Regions from separate parts of the Massilia sp. Soil_C_3 genome, predicted to be linked through region 3. Evidence: predicted binding sites of a transcription regulator. Region 3 holds the regulator's gene; each other region holds the start of a gene.

Region 1 (4,882 bases), on a different contig from region 3:
CTGGAGGTGCTCGACCACCGGTCCGAGCGCCAGGGCCGGGACGTAGTTGAGGACACCGACCAGCACGACGACAGCGGACAGCATGCCGACGAACATGAGGCCGTGGGTAGGCAGGGTGCCGGGGGTGGCGGGCAGGCGCTGGCGTGCGGCCAGCGAACCGGCGATCGCCAGCACCGGCACGATCACCGCGAAGCGTCCGAACCACATCGCCACGCCCAGCAGCGTGTTGTAGAAAGGCGTGTTGGCGGACAGGCCCGCAAACGCGCTGCCATTGTTGTTGGCGGCGGACGTGAGCGCATAGAGGATCTCCGAGAAGCCGTGCGCGCCCGGATTGGCCACACCGACCGTGCCCGATGCCGACGTCACCGCCAGCGCGGTGCCCAGCAAGACCAGGCAGGGCGTGACCAGGATGACCAGCGCGGCCATCTTCATCTCGTAGGCCTGGATCTTCTTGCCCAGGTATTCCGGCGTGCGGCCGATCATCAGGCCGGCGATGAACACCGCCAGGATCGCGAACACCAGCATGCCGTACAGGCCCGAACCGACGCCGCCGAAGATCACCTCGCCGAACTGCATCAGCACCATCGGCACCATGCCGCCCAGTGGCATGAAGGAGTCGTGCATGGCGTTGACCGCGCCGCACGATGCGGCCGTGGTCACCACCGCGAACAGGCTCGAGGCGGCGATGCCGAAGCGGGTCTCCTTGCCTTCCATATTGCCGCCCGCCTGCAGGCTGCTGGCGACCTGGTCGACACCCAGCGGAGTCAATAGCGGATTGGCCTGCTGCTCGGCGGCGCCGGCGGCAATGGCGGCGATGACGAACAACAGCGTCATCGTCCCCAGCACGGCCCAGCCCTGGCGGATGTCGCCCACCATGTGGCCGAAGGCGAAGCACAGGGCCGTCGGGATCAGCAGGATGGCGATCATCTGCGCGAAGTTGGTGAGCGCATTCGGGTTCTCGAACGGGTGCGCGGAATTGGCGTTGAAGTAGCCGCCGCCGTTCGTGCCCAGCATCTTGATCGCTTCCTGCGAAGCGACGGGGCCCATCGGGATGACCTGGGTATCGGCACGCGCCTCGGTCGCCTCGACCGTATAGGTCACCGGCTCGAGCAGGCGCGCATCGACGTGGGCGGACAGGTTTTGCACCACGCCCTGCCCGGCCAGGAACACGGCCAGGATCACCGACAGCGGCAGCAGCACGTACAGGGTCGAGCGGGTCAGGTCGACCCAGAAGTTGCCGATCGCGCTGCTCGATCGCGCGGCGAAGCCACGTATCAGCGCGAACACGACGGCGATGCCGGTGGCGGCCGAGAAGAAGTTCTGGCCGGCCAGGCCCACCATCTGGGTCAGGAGGCTCATGGTCTGCTCGCCGCTATAACCCTGCCAGTTGGTATTGGCGACGAAGCTGATGGCGGTGTTGAAGCTGGAGTCCGGGCTGACGTTGGCCATGCCCTCGGGATTGAGCGGCAGCCAGGCCTGCACGCGCTGCAGGCCGTAGACGAAGATCGCGCCGACGGCGTTGAAGGCGATCAGCGCCAGCGCGTAGGCCTTCCAGTCCTGGGCGGCGCTGGCGGCCGGGCCGGCCACGCGGTACAGGGCGCGCTCGATGCCGGCGGCCCAGCCCAGGCCGGGCACCGTGCCCTCCGCGGCGACGCGCGCGATGAAACGGCCGAGCGGCCAGGCGAGCAGGAGCAGCACCAGCAGGAAGGCAGCAAGGAGGACGACGAATTCGGTGGTCATCACAAGTCCTCCGGCTTGAACAGGGCCACCAGCAGGTAGACCAGCAGCGCGGCGGCGGCCAGGCCGCCGATCACGTAGGAGAGATTCATGGCTTGCCTCCCGCTTGTGCGCAACCGGCCACCAGCAGGCAGGTCAGGCGGACGAAGATCAGGAGCGCGCCGAGGTAGATGAGGTCCATGGACGTTCGCTTTCAGCGTTGTTGTTGTATGGTCGAGCGTAGTGGCGCCGCCCTAAAAACGGGATAAAAAGACGGCGGCGCCGTGTAAACGAGATGTAAACGCGATGTAGAACGGGCCGTCAGAAGGTGCGGCTGACGGTCAGTTGCAGGGCGTCGCGACCGGTGAACTTGCCGTTGACCGGCGAGGCATAGGCCGACTTGCTCGCATTGGTGCCGATGTAGGCGGCGCTGACGGTGGCCCAATCGAACGAGCGGCTCACGCCGATCTTCCAGTCGGTATAGTCGGAAGCCGGGTTGTTCTTCACTTCCTGGCGCCCGGCGTGCAGCTGCAGGGTGAAGCCGTTGCCGACGTCGAGATTGGCGCCGACGTCCAGATAGCCGCTGTTCTCGCTGTCGACGAAGCCGAACAGGTTGGTCGTCGCGTGCGAATACTTCAGGTAGGCCGGGCCATAGCCCAACTGGGCATAGACTTCGGTGGTGTGGGCATTGACCCAGCCCGGGAGCCGGCCCATGCCGTTGTCCGGATAAAAATAGCGCAGCACGCCGACGTCGTACGACAGTCCGGCCGAGAGCTCGCCGCGCTTGCCGCCATAGACGTCGATCTCAACGTCACCGTCGCCGCCTGCGTCCTCGACCCACTTGATGGTCGAGGCCCAGGCGCCGGCATACCAGCCGGACGCATGGACGTAGTCGACGCCGCCCTGCAGCGCCGGGCGCAGGCGGGTCTGGGAGATGGCGCGGTAGCGGTAGTCGGAGGTGACGGCGGCATTCCAGCTAATGGTGGATGCCGCAGCCGCGTCCTGGATTGCTTCGGTGGCCTGGGCCTGGGCGGCGCCGCCCGCCAGCGCCAGGACGGCGGCCAGCGCTTGAATCGATGCTTTCATGTTTCCCTGCTCATGGTTGATGGAACCCGTGCAGGTTAGCGGCCAGGGCGTAAAAACCGGATATAAAGGCCGGCACCGGATATCAACGCGCCGTAAACGCCCTCCTTGCTAGCCGCTGGTCAAGACATTTCATGCATCTCACATGAAATTTCAGGTAGGCAATTTCCATGGCTTGTTCGATAATTCCTGCTTACTCTCCATCGACACTCACGCATGACGCAACGTATCCTTCGCACGACCCTCGCCCTCGCGTTCCTCGCCCTTACTGGCTGTGGAGGCCAGGCCGACGCCCCCGCCCTCCAGACCATGTCCGGCGCCGCCGAATCGGTCGCGCCTTCGCAGTTGAGGCTGGGCACACCGCTCACCAACGAACAGGCGCGGGCGGCGCAAGGCTACCGGCCCGGCGTCGTCCACGAACGCCAGGAGGCCGCGCGAGTACTGGCCGAAGGTACTCCGCTGGTCATCGATACCCGTGACCGCGAACAGGTTCGCCTCGTCTTCAACAATATCTACCGGGAGCCGGCGCCGGCCATTGCCTGGACCGGCAGCCACGCCGCCGGCATTCCCGGCACGACCAGTCCGGCGTTCAAGGCTGCCGTCATCCAGCGCGTGAACTGGTTCCGCGCGATGGCGGGACTGCGGGCGACGGTACGGCTGTCGGACGCATACAGCGCCAAGGCGCAACACGCCGCGCTCATGATGAGCGTCGCCGGTCAACTCTCGCATACGCCTCCCCCCAGCTGGAAGTTCTACACGCCGGAAGGCGCCCAGGCGGCCAACGCTTCCAACCTGGCGCTCGGCATCCACGGGCCGGACACGGTCGATGGATACATCCAGGATGACGGCGACAATAATGCCTCGGTCGGCCACCGCCGCTGGATTTTCCACCCGAACACCCTTGTCATGGGCACCGGCGACGTCCCGTCGGGCGCCATCGACGGCCGGCAGGTCGCCGCGTCGAACGCGCTGTGGGTGACCGATACCGATTACTGGGGCCCGCGCACCCCGGTGCGCGACGACTTCGTCGCCTGGCCGTCGAGCGGCTACGTGCCTTATTCCACCGTATACGAACGCTGGTCGCTGTCCTATCCGAATGCCGACTTCAGCCAGGCAAAGATATCGATCACGCGTGACGGCATCCCGGTCGGCCTCGCCATCGAGACGATCATTCCGGATGTCGGCGAAAACACGATCGTCTGGAAGATGCCGGTAATCGACGGCACCCGCAAGCACCCGCGCCCGACGGCCGACGTGCGTTACCGGGTCAGCATTTCCAACGTCCTGGTAGCGCAGCGCGCGCGCAGCTTCGACTACGAGGTGACGGTATTCGATCCGGCCATCGCTACGCCCGGCAGGGAACTGCCAGTGGCGTCCGCGCCGGCGCTGGTCCGGGCCGGACAGCCCTATACGGCGCGGGTCGATGCGCTGCCTGGCGCAAGCGCCTACAGCCTGACCGAGTACCTGCGCACGCCACTCGCGGCGACGCGGGCAGCGCCGATCGACGCTGGCACCTGGACCACCGCTAACGGCGGGCACCAGGCCATCATCGACGGCGGCGCGCTGCGCTTCTACGTCGATGGCAACTGGGAGCCCCAGAGCGCCACGCTGAACAAGACGCTGTACGTCGCCTCCAGCGCCGCCAAGGTCCTGGTCACCAGGTCCATGGGACTGGCGACGAAGGATCAGGCGTTCCGGGTGCAGGCCTCGAGCGACGACGGCGCGAACTGGCGCGACCTCTACCGCGAGACCGGCCGCGATGTGCGCGGCCCCCTGACGGGCAAGTTGTCTGTAGCGCTCGGCGACTATTCCGGAAAGATCGTCAAGCTGCGCCTCGTCGCCGATGCGTCCGGGCCGGCCTACGTCGGCGCCGACACCGGCTGGACCGTCAGCGAAGTCGGCTTCGAAGGCGTGGATGAACTTGGACAGGGTCGCGAGCTGCGCAGCGCCAGCGGCGAGTTCACGCTGACGGCTACCCGCGCCGGCAACTACCTGCTGCTGCCGCGCGCCGAGCTGCACGGCCTGTACGACACCGATGCAGGCAAGCCGGTCTTCGTCAACGTGGACGGCGCCGTCCTGAGCG
Region 2 (4,882 bases), on a different contig from region 3:
GTAATAGAAGAAGGGAAGCCAGCATGAAGATCCATGAGTACCAGGGCAAAGAGATCCTCCGAAAATTCGGAGTGACCGTTCCGCGCGGCATTCCGTGCATGTCGGTCGAAGACGCTGTCAAAGCCGCCCAAGAGCTGGGCGGTCCAGTCTGGGTCGTCAAGGCACAGATCCACGCTGGTGGCCGTGGCAAGGGCGGTGGCGTCAAGGTCGCCAAGTCGATCGAGCAGGTCAAGGAATACTCCGAGCAGATCATGGGCATGCAGCTGATCACCCATCAGACCAGCCCTGAAGGCCAGAAAGTGCGTCGCCTGATGATCGAAGAAGGCGCCGACATCAAACAAGAGCTCTACGTGTCGCTGGTCACCGACCGCGTCACCCAGAAAGTCGTGCTGATGGCCTCGTCGGAAGGCGGCATGGACATCGAAGAAGTCGCGCACAGCAACCCAGAAAAAATCCACAATGTCGTGATCGATCCTAAAGTCGGCCTGACCGATGCGCAGGCTGACGATGTCGCCGCCAAGATCGGCGTGCCTGCTGGCTCGATCGCCGATGCCCGCGCCAACCTGCAAGGCCTGTACAAAGCCTACTGGGAAACCGACGCATCGCTGGCCGAGATCAACCCACTGATCGTCACCGGCAGCGGCAAGATCATCGCCCTGGACGCGAAGTTCAACTTCGACGCCAACGCCCTGTATCGCCGCCCAGAAATCGTCGCCTACCGCGACCTGGACGAAGAAGATCCAGCTGAAGTCGAAGCATCGAAATTCGACCTGGCCTACATCTCGCTCGACGGCAATATCGGCTGCCTGGTGAACGGCGCCGGCCTGGCCATGGCGACCATGGACACCATCAAGCTGTTCGGCGGCGAGCCTGCCAACTTCCTGGACGTGGGCGGTGGCGCTACGGCCGAGAAAGTGACCGAAGCCTTCAAGATCATGCTGAAAAACCCTGACCTGAAAGCTATCCTGGTCAACATCTTCGGCGGCATCATGCGTTGCGACGTCATCGCCGAAGGCGTGATCGCTGCTTCGAAAGCCGTGTCGCTGCAAGTGCCACTGGTTGTGCGCATGAAGGGCACCAACGAAGATCTGGGCAAGAAGATGCTGGCTGAATCGGGCCTGCCGATCATCGCCGCAGACACGATGGAAGACGCAGCGAAGTCGGTCGTCGCCGCCGCCGCTGGTAAAGCCTAATTCGCTAAGGAAATAAAAATGTCGATTCTGATCAACAAAGATACCAAAGTAGTCACCCAGGGCATCACCGGCAAGACCGGCCAGTTCCACACCCGTATGTGCCGCGACTACGCGAACGGCAAGGAAGCCTTCGTTGCTGGCGTGAACCCGAAGAAAGCCGGCGAAGATTTCGAAGGCATTCCAATTTTCGCTAACGTTGCTGAAGCCAAGAAAGAAACCGGCGCCAACGTGTCGGTGATCTACGTCCCACCAGCAGGCGCAGCAGCTGCCATCTGGGAAGCCGTCGAAGCCGAGCTGGATCTGGCAATTTGCATCACCGAAGGCATCCCTGTCCGCGACATGATGGAAATCAAGGACCGCATGGCCAAAGCCGGTTCCAAGACCCTGCTGCTGGGACCGAACTGCCCAGGCCTGATCACCCCTGACGAAATCAAGATCGGTATCATGCCAGGTCACATCCACAAGAAGGGCCGTATCGGCGTCGTGTCGCGTTCGGGCACCCTGACCTATGAAGCAGTCGGCCAGCTGACCGCACTGGGCCTGGGCCAATCGTCGGCAGTCGGCATTGGCGGCGACCCAATCAATGGTCTGAAGCACATCGACGTCATGAAGATGTTCAATGACGATCCTGACACCGACGCGGTCATCATGATCGGCGAAATCGGCGGCCCGGACGAAGCCAACGCGGCTTACTGGATCAAGGACAACATGAAGAAGCCAGTCGTCGGCTTCATCGCTGGCGTCACCGCGCCTCCAGGCAAGCGCATGGGCCACGCCGGCGCGCTGATCTCGGGCGGCGCAGACACCGCGCAAGCCAAGCTGGAAATCATGGAAGCCTGCGGCATCACCGTCACCAAGAACCCGTCGGAAATGGCGCGTCTGCTGAAGGCAATGCTGTAATCCTGACGATCTCTTGATCGGCAGCTAAGACGGGGAGCTTCGGCTCCCCGTTTGTATCTGCGGTTCCATTTTTTGCCGCCAATCTTCGTCGCATGACAAAAATTGCCGTACGGCACTGACAAATTTTGTCATTCAAGGCGCCAAATTTTGTCGGGGCACAGGGTTTTGTTATCCCGGGATTCATAAAATCGACTGATTCTTGCTGTTTTCGGGCTGGCACGCCGCTTGCATATAGGAAAGCGTAGTAGCTGAGCAGTACAAGATACCTAGTCCCAACTTTTTTGAAATACCACCCCTGGAGAGAAAAATGAACTTCAAGCAAATGCAAACCAAGAAAGCCCAAGGCGGCTTTACCCTGATCGAACTGATGATCGTCGTTGCAATCATTGGCATCCTGGCTGCCGTGGCAATCCCCGCATATCAGGATTACATCGCCAAAGCCAAGGCAACTGCTGCCTACGCTGACATCTCGGGCGGCAAAACCGGCTACGAAATGGCTGTGGTCGAAGGCATCGATGCACCAACCACTCCTACCACCCCTACTGAACCAGGCGCTCCTGATGCGCCTTCGCCATACTTGGCCAAGGCTGGCTTGAAATCGTCGACTGGCAACTGCTCGAGCATCACTGCGGAAGAGCCAAGCGAAGACGGTACTGGTGCACTGATTTGCGTCATCGCTTCCCCAGGTCGTCTGGGTACGGGTGCAACCATCGCACTGAACCGTGCTACTGACGGCACCTATTCCTGCGTTGCCACCAGTTTCGCAAACGATGAATACCTGCCAACCGGTTGCACCTCGACCACCCCACCAGGCGGCGGTAGCGGCGACTAATAGTTAAAGAAAACTGTCGCGAACGAAATCCGTCGCAAAAAAAGAGACCGCCTCGGCGGTCTCTTTTTTCGTCTGCTTACTGCTGCTTCCCCTGCGCCCCCTGCGGCTTCAGATACTGATCCAACCACCCCACCACAGTGCGATGCCACTGCACCGAGTTCGCCGGTTTGAGCACCCAATGATTCTCATCCGGGAACACCAGCAGCTTGCTCTCTACACCCATGCGCTGCAGCGCAGTGAAGGTCCCCAGCGCCTGCGCGGTAGGAATCCGGAAGTCCAGATCACCCTGAATCACCAGCATCGGCGTCTTCCACTTGTTCACGTGATGAACCGGATTGAAGCGCTCATGGTTCTCCGGCACCTTGAAGTAGGGCCCGCCGCTTTCCCAGTCGGTAAACCACTGTTCCTCGGTCGAGTACGCCATGCCGCGCGTATCGAACACGCCATCGTGATTCACGATGCACTTGAACTCATCCGACCAGTTACCCGCGATCCAGTTCATCATGTAGCCGCCGTACGACGCCCCCAGCGCGCAGTCGCGTGAGCGATCGAGCCACGAGAATTTCTGCACCGCCGCGTCATACCCCTTCTGCAGGTCGACCAGCGGCTTGCCGCCCCAGTCGTTGCTGATGGAATCGGTGAACTTCTGGCCATAGCCGGTCGAACCGTGGAAGTCGATGAAGACGGCCGCATAACCCGCGCCCGCATACACTTGCGGATTCCAGCGATAGCTCCAGCTGTTGCCGAAGCTGCCCTGCGGACCGCCGTGGACGATGAAGGCGACCGGATACTTCTGGCCCGGCTGCGCATTCCACGGCTTCATCACGTAGCCGTACACGGTCTCGCCATTGGCGCCGGCAAACGAGAACTGCTCCGACTCGCCGAAGCGCACGTCCTTCAAGCGTTCCGTGTTCACATCGGTCAGCTGCTTCGGCTTGCCGCCCAGCTTCATCGAGAACAGTTGCGCGCCCGACTGCAGGTTGGCGTGGGTGTAGACCAGCGTATCGCGCCGTAGGTCATAGGCGCCGACCGCACCCTTGTCGGTCAGCGGCGTCACCTTGCCGTTGGCGACGTCGATCGAGAACAGGCGGTGCTGGCCGATGTCTTCGGCGTCGACGATCAGCGCCTTGCCATCCGCACGCCACACCAGGCTACCGGCCGAGCGATCCCAGTCGGCCGCCAGCCTGCGCTTCTGGCCAGTGGCCACGTCCATCAGCATGACCTGGTAGCGGTCGGCCTCGAAGCCGGGACGGGCCATCGCCAGGTAGGCCAGGGTGCGGCCGTCCGGCGAGAAGGTGCCTTTCGTATCCCAGGCCGGATTGTCCTCGGTCAGGTTGCGCGGCGCCGCGCCGCCCGCGGCCGGCACGCTATACAGGTCGAAATTGGTCGACCAGGCTTCGGTCTTGCCGGCGATTCTGCTTGAAAACACGATGGTCTTGCCATCCGGGCTGAAGCGGTATTCCTCGCGGTCGCCGAAAGGTTTCGAGGGCACGTCGCCGTCGAGCGCGCCGGACAGGCTGACCGGCTCGCTGCCGACCTTGCCATCCGCACCCAGCGGCGCCGAGAACAGCACCGCATTGCGGTGGTCGCCCCAGGTATCCCAGTGGCGCACGAACAGGCGGTCGTAGACCTTGCCGGTGGCCTTGTCCTTTTCCTTGGCATCCAGGCGCGATTTGGTGCAGGCCAAGTCGGTGCAGTCGCGGAACACGGCCAGGCTGAAGGCCAGGCGGTCGCCCGTTGGCGCGAGGCGGAAGTTGTCGACGTCCAGCGGCAGGTTCGTCACCTGGACCGGTTCGCCGCCGGCGACCGGCTGGCGCCATACCTGCGACGAGCCCGAGCGCGCCGACAGGAAGTAGACGGCGTCGCCCGACGGCGACCATTCCGGATCGCTGCTGCTGGACGCATCCTGGGTCAGGCGTTGCGGCGCCGGCTTGGCGGCGCGCAGGTCGATCATCCA
Region 3 (4,882 bases):
ATCCACGACAAGCGCATCGGCTTCGCCAAGCTGCTCGAGGCCACCGGCTTCACGGCCGAGCAGTGCGGCTACATCGGCGACGACGTGATCGACCTGCCGCTGTTCGCGCGCGTCGGCTTCGCCGTCGCGGTGCCGTCCGGCCACCCCGAGGTGCAGCACCGCGCGCACTACGTCACCAAAAATGGCGGCGGCCGCGGCGCGGTGCGCGAAGTGTGCGATCTCGTGATGCGCGCCCAGGGCACCTACGAGCAGGCGCTCGCGCCGTACTTCGCCTGAGGCCACGCACCATGGCCACCATCGTCCAAAACAAGCGTACCGCGCATCGCTGGAATCTCCTGGCGATGATCGTGATCGGCACCTTCTTCGCCTTCGGCAGCTTCTGGCTGCTGCAACTGATGCAGGCGTCCGACATCGACGCCCAGCTGGGCGGGCCGCCGGACGAACCGGACTACATCGTCGAGAATTTCTCGTTCGTGCGCATGACCGAGAATGGCCAGCCGAGCTATGTGTTGTCGGGCAAGCACCTGGCCCACATCCCGCTCGGCGACGTCTCGCACGTCGACCAGCCGCTGCTGCGCGGCGTCGAGCCGGGCCGCCCGCCAATGACGGTGGTCGCCAAGAAAGCCCAGGTGTTCCACGAAGAGCACCGGGTCGAACTGATGGGCGACGTCGACCTGCAGCGCCCGAAGACGGCGCAGAGCGAGTCGTTGCACTTGCGTAGCCAGGCGCTGACCGTGCTCCCCGACGAAGAGATCGTCAAGACCGACCTCCCGGTTGACCTGAAGCTTGGGGCTTCGAGCGTGAAAGGCACCGGCATGGTCGCCAACAACGCCACCCAGCAAGTGCACATGTCCAGCCGCGGCCAGATCGTCTATCCGCCACGACCGCGCCAGTAAGCCCTGCGCCGCGTGATAACCCAGGACCAGCATTCCTTATCATGAAAAAATTATTTGCCGCCGTACTCCTTTCCCTGCTGTCGCTGACGGCAGCCGCCGAACGTGCCGACTCGCTCAAGCCCGCGCAGGTCGAATACGATTCCGCCGATCTCGACGGGGTCAACGGCGTGCGCACCCTTACCGGTAACGTGATTCTCACCCGCGGTACGCTGTTGCTCAAGGCCGACCGCGCCGTGGTCAGGGAAACGCCCGAAGGCTATATGACGGTGACACTCACCGCCAACAACGGCAAGCTCACTACGTTCCGCCAGAAGCGCGACGGCGGTCCCAACCTGTGGGTCGAGGGCCAGGCCGAGCGCATCGAGTACGACGAGCGCGCCGAGCTGGTGCGCCTGTACTCGAATGCCCTCATCAAGGAACTGGAAAACGATCAACTGAGCAACCAGGTCACCGGCCCTTTCATCTCGTATGACAGCCGCAAGGAAGTGGCCACCGTGCGCAACGATGTCAGCGGCCAGAGCAAGGTTGGGGGCGGCCGCGGCACCCTGATCCTGTCGCCGAAACGTACGCCTGCGGGAGCCGCCCAATGACGGCGATTCCGATGGATCTGGGCGATTGCAGCACCCTGGTCGTCAAAGGCCTGCAGAAAAGCTATGGCAAGCGCCTGGTGGTGCGCGACGTGTCGCTGCAGGTCGAATGCGGTGAAGTGGTCGGCTTGCTGGGCCCGAACGGCGCCGGCAAGACGACCTCGTTCTACATGATCGTCGGCCTGGTGCCGTCGGACGCCGGGTCGATCGACATCAACGGCACCGACATCACCAGCCTGCCGATCCACCGCCGCGCCGTATTGGGCCTGTCCTACCTGCCGCAAGAGGCCTCGGTATTTCGCAAGCTGACGGTGGAAGATAACATCCGCGCCGTGCTCGAGCTGCAGAAGGACAACGGCAAGCCGCTGTCGAAAGACCAGATCAACGAGCGCCTCGACACCTTGCTGGCCGACCTGCAGATCGAGAAGCTGCGCGAGAATCCGGCGCTGTCGCTGTCGGGCGGCGAACGCCGCCGCGTGGAGATCGCGCGCGCGCTGGCGACCAATCCGCGCTTCGTGCTGCTCGACGAACCGTTCGCCGGCGTCGACCCGATCGCCGTGATCGAGATCCAGCGCATCGTGCGCTTCCTGAAGGAGCGCCGGATCGGTGTCCTGATCACCGACCACAACGTGCGCGAGACGCTCGGCATCTGTGACCGCGCCTACATCATCAACCAGGGCGCGGTGCTTGCCTCCGGCCGCCCTGACGACATCATCGCGGACGAGTCGGTGCGCCGCGTGTACCTGGGTGAACACTTCCGCATGTGAGCCACGCCTAGATGAAACAGTCCCTGCAACTTCGCACTTCGCAGCACCTCGCGCTTACGCCGCAACTGCAGCAGTCGATCCGGTTGCTGCAACTGTCGACGCTCGAGCTGCACCAGGAGATCGAGCAGATACTGGGCGATAACCCCTTGCTCGAGCGGCTCGACGATCCGCTCGACCGATCGGTGCGTTTGCTGGCCGATGGCGCCATCAACAACGCACCGGCCATCGGCGAGGCGCCGCCGGCGCCCGGCCAGCAGGCCGAAGGGGATGGGGCTGTGGCCAAGGAAGGCGAGGGTTTCGAGGGCGGCGCCGAGGGCGAGCGCAGCGACGCCGACTGGGGCGAAGGCGGAGGATCATCTTCAGGCGGCGGTGGCGAGGACGAGGACGGCCGCCCGCAGCTGGAAGCCTGCGCCATCACCCTGCGCGAACACCTGATGGAACAGGTGCGCGAAGCCACCCTGTCGGCGCGCGACCGTGCGCTGGCCGAGCTGGTGATCGATGCGCTGGACGACAACGGCTACCTCGAAGAACCGCTCGACGAGATCCATGCGCGGCTGCCCGAAGAACTCGACATCGAGATCGACGAGCTGCGCTGCGCGCTTGCGCTGGTGCAGAGCATGGACCCGGTGGGCGTCGGCGCGCGCAGCGCGGCCGAGTGCCTGGCGCTGCAGATCCGGCGCATGCCGGGTGTGCCGATGGTCACGCGGCGCATGGCCCTGACCATCGTCGAGGGTTACCTGAGCTGGTTCGCCCAGCGCGAATACAGCAAGCTGAAAAAAGCGCTCGACTGCGACGACGAAGACTTGCGCGAGGTGCAGGCCGTGGTGCGCCAATGCAATCCGCATCCGGGCGCGGCGTTCGCCTCGAACGTGTCGGACTACGTGGTGCCTGACGTGATCGTGCGCCGTTCCAAGAGCGGCTGGGCTGTCACATTGAATCCGGACGTGATGCCGCGCCTGCGCGTAAACAGCCTGTACGCGAGCCTCCTCAAGCAGGGCAAGAGCGAGGCGCAGATGGGCGCGCAGCTGCAGGAAGCGAAGTGGCTCATCAAGAATATGCGCCAGCGTTTCGACACCATCCTGCGCGTGGCGGAGGCGATCGTCGAGCGCCAGCGCAACTTTTTCTCCCATGGCGCGGTTGCCATGCGGCCCCTTGTTTTACGTGAGATAGCTGATACACTAGGCCTACACGAGAGCACAATTTCTCGTGTCACAACGCAGAAATACATGCTGACCCCGCACGGCATGTTTGAGTTGAAGTATTTCTTCGGCAGCCACGTTGCCACCGAGGCGGGAGGCGAAGCATCCTCGACGGCAATCCGTGCGCTCATTGCACAATTGACAGGAGCAGAAGACCCTAGGAACCCTTTATCCGATAGCAAGATCGCGGAGATGCTCGGGGAACAAGGCATGGTCATCGCGCGCCGCACGGTTGCAAAATACCGTGAAGCCCTCAAGATACCCCCTGTAAGCCTCCGCAAGTCCTTGTAACTGCGCCGTCCACAGACATCGTGCCTTGTCGCGTCGATGTGGTCCACACGGTGCAAAATTTTCAAAGGAGTGTGTATGAACCTCACAATCAGTGGCCATCATCTCGAAGTAACCCCCGCCATCCGTGAATACGTTCAGAATAAGCTCGAGCGCATCATTCGCCATTTCGACCAGGTGATCGACACCCACGTCTTCCTAGCCGTCGACAACCTCACTGAAAAAGAAAAAAGGCAAAAAGCAGAGATCAACGTCCAGGTGTCGGGAAAGACCCTGCACGTGGCCAGCGTCGCACAAGACCTGTACGCCGCGATCGATACGCTGATGGATAAGCTGGACCGACAGATCCTCAAACACAAGCAGCAACTGAAAGACCATAGCCGTACGTCGATCAAACGCATGCCGGATAACGGCGGCGAAGACGCTGCTGTCGCCTGATCAGGCGCAGGGCTCACACTAGCTAAGGGCGTCTGAGGGGACGCCCTTTTTGCATCCAGCCTCCCCGGTATTACGCGCATCTATGTGTTCGGTAAAATGCATGTCTCTCCATTACGGATTACGCCATGACCGACCACGTCCTGACCCGCATCGCCAACCGCACCGGCATCATTACCCTGGACCGCCCGAAGGCGCTCAATTCGCTGTCGCTCGAGATGGTGCGCGCGCTGACCGACGTGCTGCGCGCCTGGCGGCATGACGGGCAGGTCGAAGCGGTCGTACTGACCAGCAGCAGCGAGAAGGCCTTGTGCGCGGGCGGCGACATCCGTTTCTTCCATGAGGTCGGGCATGCGGGGCCGATGGGCGGCAGCGCGCTGCTCGAGGATTTCTTCACCGAAGAATACGCGCTGAACCACCTGATCCATTTTTATCCGAAGCCTTACATCGCCATCATGGATGGCGTCGTGATGGGCGGCGGCATGGGCATCGCCCAGGGCGGCCCGGACTGCGGCCTGCGCATCGTGACCGAGCGCACGAAAATGGCCATGCCCGAGGTGAACATCGGCCTGTTCCCCGACGTCGGCGGCAGCCACTTCCTGTCGCATGCGCCGGGACAGCTCGGCAACTACCTGGGCCTGACCGGGCTGACGATCGGCGCCGCCGACGCGCTGTATATCGGGCTGGCCGACGTGTTCGTGCCAAGCGAC
Region 4 (4,882 bases), on a different contig from region 3:
GTCGAAGACCTGCCAGCCGCCGGCAAGACCTCGACCCAGCTGGCACGCGACATCGAACAGGCCCTCGCCCAGTTCATCCAGCAGCCGGTCGTCACCGTGGTCGTGACCAATTTTGTCGGCAACTTCAACGAGCAGATCCGCGTGATCGGCCAGGCCGCCCGTCCGCAGGCATTGCCGTATCGCCGCGAAATGTCGCTGATGGATGTGTTGATCGCGGTCGGTGGTGTGACTGAATTCGCCTCGGGCAACAAGGCCAGCATCGTTCGCAACGTCGACGGCAAGCAGGAAAAAATCAATGTACGCCTTGACGACCTGATCAATGATGGCGATATCTCGGCGAACATCATGATGCGTCCTGGCGATATTCTGGTGATCCCGGAAAGCTTCTTCTAAGTCCTACCTGCAAGACCGGCTTCGCAGCCGGTCTCTCCGCCGGCAATCGCCGGCGCGGCCCAGGGCCGCTCCCTTCCTGTTTTACGGTGTCTGGCTGCCATGCGGCCGTGATCCATCCTCGCATTTTCTTATCCGTGCGCGTCGCAGAGCCTGCGTAAACTGCTATCGTCGCGATATGGCGGCTGCGTTATGAATGTCAAAACGGCAAATACTTGTTGTTAATACAGTTGATAAATTGTAATTTTCGATGCTATGATGATCAGGAATGCCGCCGGTGCATGACGCGCCGGTCTTGCCTGGAGAATGACCATGATCGAGACATTAGGGCCGACCTATCTCGCCACGCCGAGCGGCGATGACGGGAGCGCCTCCGACGAACCGAGCATCATCGACGTCGCCATCAATGAGCGCGTGTTCGGCATTCGCGCAGCCGACATCGATTCCCAGCGTAACTCCGCCAGTATGCTCATCAGTAAGATGTATTCCTGGCGCGGCTATAGCGGCAACCACCAGGTGCATAGCGATCCCAACCGGATCACGCTGACGGCATCCGACCACGGCCAGGTATTCGGCACGCTGAGCCTCGGCCTGGATTCCGAAATCGGCTTGCTGGCCGACCAGGTGTTCAAGGACTGTATCGACGTACGGCGCGAGCAAGGACGGGTATGCGAGATCACCAAGCTGGCGGTCGACCCGGCGGTCAAGTCCAAGGCGGTGCTGGCTTCGCTGTTCCACGTGGCCCTGATCTATGCGCGCGACCTGAACGCCTGCCGCGACATCTTCATCGAAGTCAATCCGCGCCATCGCCGCTTTTATGAAGCGATGCTCGGCTTCCAGACCGTGTGCGAATCGCGCCCCAATCCACGGGTGCAGGCGCCGGCGGTCCTGCTGCGCGTCGACACCGCCTTCGGCACCGAACAGGTGGCCAAGTGGGGCGGCATGCAGGACAAGGCGGTGGGCGAGCGCTCGCTGTTCCCCTGGTTCTTCTCGCAACGCGAAGAGGCGGGCATCGTCAACCGCCTGCGCCAGCTGGGCTGAGCCGCATTCGATCCGCGCTTGCCTGCTGTTCATTAACGACCTATATTTTGCGCTTCACTTCAATCAACGAGGACGCTCCATGACGACCGGTAAGACCAGGGATGAAATCGCCGAAGCCTATTCATCCGAACCGTGGTGGTACGACCTGCGCGGCTTTTTCATTCTCACCTTCGCCTACAACAGCACGATCGGCACCCAGATGCGCTTCTTCGGGCCCAACTTCGGACCGGATCACCTGGAAGTGGCGTGCGGCACCGGCACCCTGCTCGAGATGGTCCTGAACTGGCGCCGCCGCCGCAAGCTCGCGCCGGTCAAGGTGACCGGCATCGACTATGCCCCGTCGATGCTGGCCGGCGCCAGGCGCCGCTTCGCCGGCAATCCGCTGGTCGAGGTGCAGCATGCCGATGCGGCCCAGCTGCCGTTCGCCGACAACCGCTTCGACACCGCCAATATCGCCAACTCGATCCACTGCTTCCCGACGGTCGACGGCGCCCTGCGCGACATCCTGCGCGTGCTCAAGCCGGGCGGGACCCTGGCCGCCAACGTGCTGCTGTATCCATCCGGCTTCGCGCCATTGCGCTGGGCGGCGCAGAAGATCAACGACTGGGGCATCCGCAAGGGCATCCTGTACAGCCCCTTCCACATCGAGGAGCTGCGCGCCAAGGTCCTGGCTGCCGGCTATGAGATCGCCAGCGAATTCACGTCCGGGAATACCTGGAATGTGGTGCTGAGGAAATCCCTGTAGGACGGGGCTGACAAAGGTATGAGAATTTCTTAAATGCAGCTGTCGGAATATTTTACAGTGTTGTAATTTCTTCTACGAAATGTTGGGTTAAGTGATTGATTTTAAAGGGGTTGACTTGGCTGGCACGATGGTTGCTTAGATAGAGGGTGTTAGTACGAACCCTACAACCAGGAGATCCAAGATGAAAGCAGTTTCGAAGTCCATTATCGCTTGTGCAATCGCTGCAACCTCGATGTTCGGCGCCGCCGCCCACGCTGATAACTTCAACCCGTTCACCGTGGAATATGACGGCCGCTCGTTCACCGCCGACAAGATCACCGGCAACTACAACGAGATCGCCACCTTCAACACCGACGGCACCTTCAACGTGTCGCTGGTGTGGAACGCCGGCCAGTTCGTCACCAACGGCGGCACCACCCCGGTCACCCGCACCGGCCTGAACAACGACTATGGCCTGTACGCCCTGTACACCGCGTCGGGTACCTTCGCTGTCGAAAACGGCACGAACGTGTTCCGCTTCAACGAAGGCAGCGGCCGCCTGGCGATGTACCTGGACGCCAACCTGGACTCGACCTTCACCATGCCTGGCAACGGCGCTAACTCGGTCACCGTGGGCGCGTCGGACGACGACCTGCTGCTGGCCGAAGGCGATCCGCTGTCGGGCTTCGGCGTGCTCGACCCAACCCTGCCGACCTGCGGTCCTAGCGGCATCAACTGCGGCAGCTTCGGCGCCAGCTCGAGCTTCGCCCTGGCCGGTTTCGGTACCCAGTTCTTCACCTCGCCAAACCCGTTCTACGACCTGTCGTTCCAGTCGGGCCAGCTGAACAACTTCGACCCTGTCGGCACCCAGGAAATCAACGGTTCGCTGGACGTGGTCTTCAGCAACGTGGCCGAAGTGCCTGAGCCAGCATCGGTCGGCCTGCTGGGCCTGGGCATGCTGGGCCTGTACGCTGCCCGTCGCCGCAACAAGAAAGCCGCCTAAGTACGCACGGGCCTGCTTCGCAGGCCCAGCGCTGCAAGGTAAAAAGCCACTGCCGGAGCGATCCGGCAGTGGCTTTTTGACGTCGGGCGTTCATGAGGCCGGCGCGGCGCCGGCGTGCTTCAGCGTCCGGCCGCCGCCATGCGCGCGAACTGGCGGCGACCGATCGCCAGCATCAGTTGCTGGATCGGATGGCGGTTGCCGCCCGGGCGCCAGGTGCGCTTGAGCTTGTTGCGGTAGGCGTCGAACTGCATGCCCCAGGGCGCCGCCAGCACGTCGCCGCGTTGCAACAGGATCTTGAGCGCCTCGGTGGCGCAAATGCCGGCGCACAGCTGGCAGGCCATGAAGGTCGATGGGCCGCGCTGCTCGGCCAGGTTGACCGATTCGGGCACCACCAGGTAGGGGCGGTGCAGGCCGGCCGGCGCCAGGCCGACCACGAAGCGGATCGCCTTCTCTTGCTCCGGCAGGTCGCCCCAGCCGAAATATTCCTCGAAGGTCATCTTGCCCGGCATGAAGTTGAGCAGGGCCGCGCCCATGCCCAGCGGCGCCCCGGTGGTGGCCGGGATGCCGCGCCGGGCGCAGGCGGCGAAGGTCTGCTGGCGCGCATCGAAGGCGAAGAAGTCGAGCGCGTCGACGTACAGGTCGACGCCGTCCAGGAAGGCGTCCAGGTTGTCCTTGTGGACGCCGTCGGGGAAGATGGCGATCTCGATCTCGGGGTTGATGTCGCGCGCCATGCGCGCCAGCACCTCGGCCTTGGGCTGGCCGACGGTCGACATCATGGCGCCGACTTGCCGGTTGAAGTTGGCGATGTCGAAGCTGTCGAAATCGGCGATGTGGAAGCGCGTGATGCCCAGGCGCGCCAGGGTCAGCAGGTGGACGCCGCCGACGCCGCCGCCGCCGGCGATGGCGACGCGCTTGCCGCGCAGCTGTTGTTGTTCGGCCAGCGTGACCCAGCCGATATTGCGCGAGAACGCCTGTTCGTAGTTGAACGGTTTATTCATTGACGGTTCAGGAAAGAAGTGGGGAACAAGGGCGCCGGCCCTCATGCCGGATGCGATTCATCCATGCGCAACAGGCGATTGATAATGCCACGCTCTTCGCGTGGGGAAAAGAAATAAGGATAGAACGAGCGCTCCTCGGTCTCGCCCTCGGCGGCGTAGCTGCCGCCGAAAAGGGCGATCTGTTCGGTGACGAAGGCCAGGTTCACGCGCAGCAGGTAGGCCGGCGCATCGACCCGCGGATTGACCTTGAGTTCGCCTTCCTTGCGAAAGCCCAGCATGCGTTCATAGAAGCGCCGATGGCGCGGATTGACCTCGATCACGATGTCGGTGCAGCCATGCATGTCGCGCGCGTAGATCACGGCCAGGTGGAACACATTGGCCAGCGCCGTCTTGGAGCGCACCGAAGGGTCGAAGGCGAACTTGGTGAACTCGCACAATTTCGCGCCGCGACCGCGGTGGGCGTCGAGTTCGTCCCTGAAGATTTCGTCGGCCATCAGGCCGACCTCGGAGTCGATGCCGATGCTGAGCGTGCCGACCACGTCGCCCTTGTCGGTGGCGGTCAGGGTGATGCGGTTGGGGTCGCTGCTGGGCTGGTGATCTCCGGTGTAGCCGCGCCAGGCATACATCCTGTTGATCAGCATACTGGCCGTGTTACGACCGTCCGAAGTATCGGTAAGCCGGATTCCGTACGAATCGTCGTCCACGATAAACATCCTCATTTAGGAG

What was found. The regulator sigma-54, encoded in region 3, starts transcription at its own class of promoters, with help from an activator protein. The targets are predictions, from matches to a motif close to TGGCANGNAANCTGCTTT.
Region 1: a site for sigma-54 is predicted at 2,958-2,975, ahead of AC3A6F_RS03030 (TorF family putative porin). Genes of this name have one in related genera too.
Region 2: a site for sigma-54 is predicted at 2,308-2,325, ahead of AC3A6F_RS13850 (pilin). Genes of this name have one in related genera too.
Region 4: a site for sigma-54 is predicted at 2,297-2,314, ahead of pepA (flocculation-associated PEP-CTERM protein PepA). Genes of this name have one in related genera too.

What each region holds. Positions count from the first base shown of each region.
Region 1 covers NZ_JBDGJG010000002.1:22,371-27,252, reverse strand. The annotation lists gene kdpA (potassium-transporting ATPase subunit KdpA) at 1-1,740, opposite strand, end outside; gene kdpF (K(+)-transporting ATPase subunit F) at 1,740-1,829, opposite strand; gene AC3A6F_RS03030 (TorF family putative porin) at 2,038-2,802, opposite strand; gene AC3A6F_RS03025 (DUF4214 domain-containing protein) at 3,016-4,882, shown strand, end outside.
Region 2 covers NZ_JBDGJG010000006.1:200,894-205,775, forward strand. The annotation lists gene sucC (ADP-forming succinate--CoA ligase subunit beta) at 24-1,193, shown strand; gene sucD (succinate--CoA ligase subunit alpha) at 1,212-2,093, shown strand; gene AC3A6F_RS13850 (pilin) at 2,401-2,925, shown strand; gene AC3A6F_RS13855 (S9 family peptidase) at 3,002-4,882, opposite strand, start outside.
Region 3 covers NZ_JBDGJG010000013.1:102,624-107,505, reverse strand. The annotation lists gene AC3A6F_RS23545 (KdsC family phosphatase) at 1-276, shown strand, start outside; gene lptC (LPS export ABC transporter periplasmic protein LptC) at 288-896, shown strand; gene lptA (lipopolysaccharide transport periplasmic protein LptA) at 938-1,486, shown strand; gene lptB (LPS export ABC transporter ATP-binding protein) at 1,483-2,250, shown strand; gene AC3A6F_RS23525 (RNA polymerase factor sigma-54) at 2,262-3,740, shown strand; gene hpf (ribosome hibernation-promoting factor, HPF/YfiA family) at 3,816-4,175, shown strand; gene AC3A6F_RS23515 (enoyl-CoA hydratase/isomerase family protein) at 4,301-4,882, shown strand, end outside.
Region 4 covers NZ_JBDGJG010000009.1:206,856-211,737, forward strand. The annotation lists gene AC3A6F_RS19770 (XrtA/PEP-CTERM system exopolysaccharide export protein) at 1-393, shown strand, start outside; gene AC3A6F_RS19775 (GNAT family N-acetyltransferase) at 703-1,431, shown strand; gene AC3A6F_RS19780 (class I SAM-dependent methyltransferase) at 1,511-2,176, shown strand; gene pepA (flocculation-associated PEP-CTERM protein PepA) at 2,358-3,158, shown strand; gene AC3A6F_RS19790 (ThiF family adenylyltransferase) at 3,278-4,156, opposite strand; gene AC3A6F_RS19795 (GNAT family N-acetyltransferase) at 4,198-4,797, opposite strand.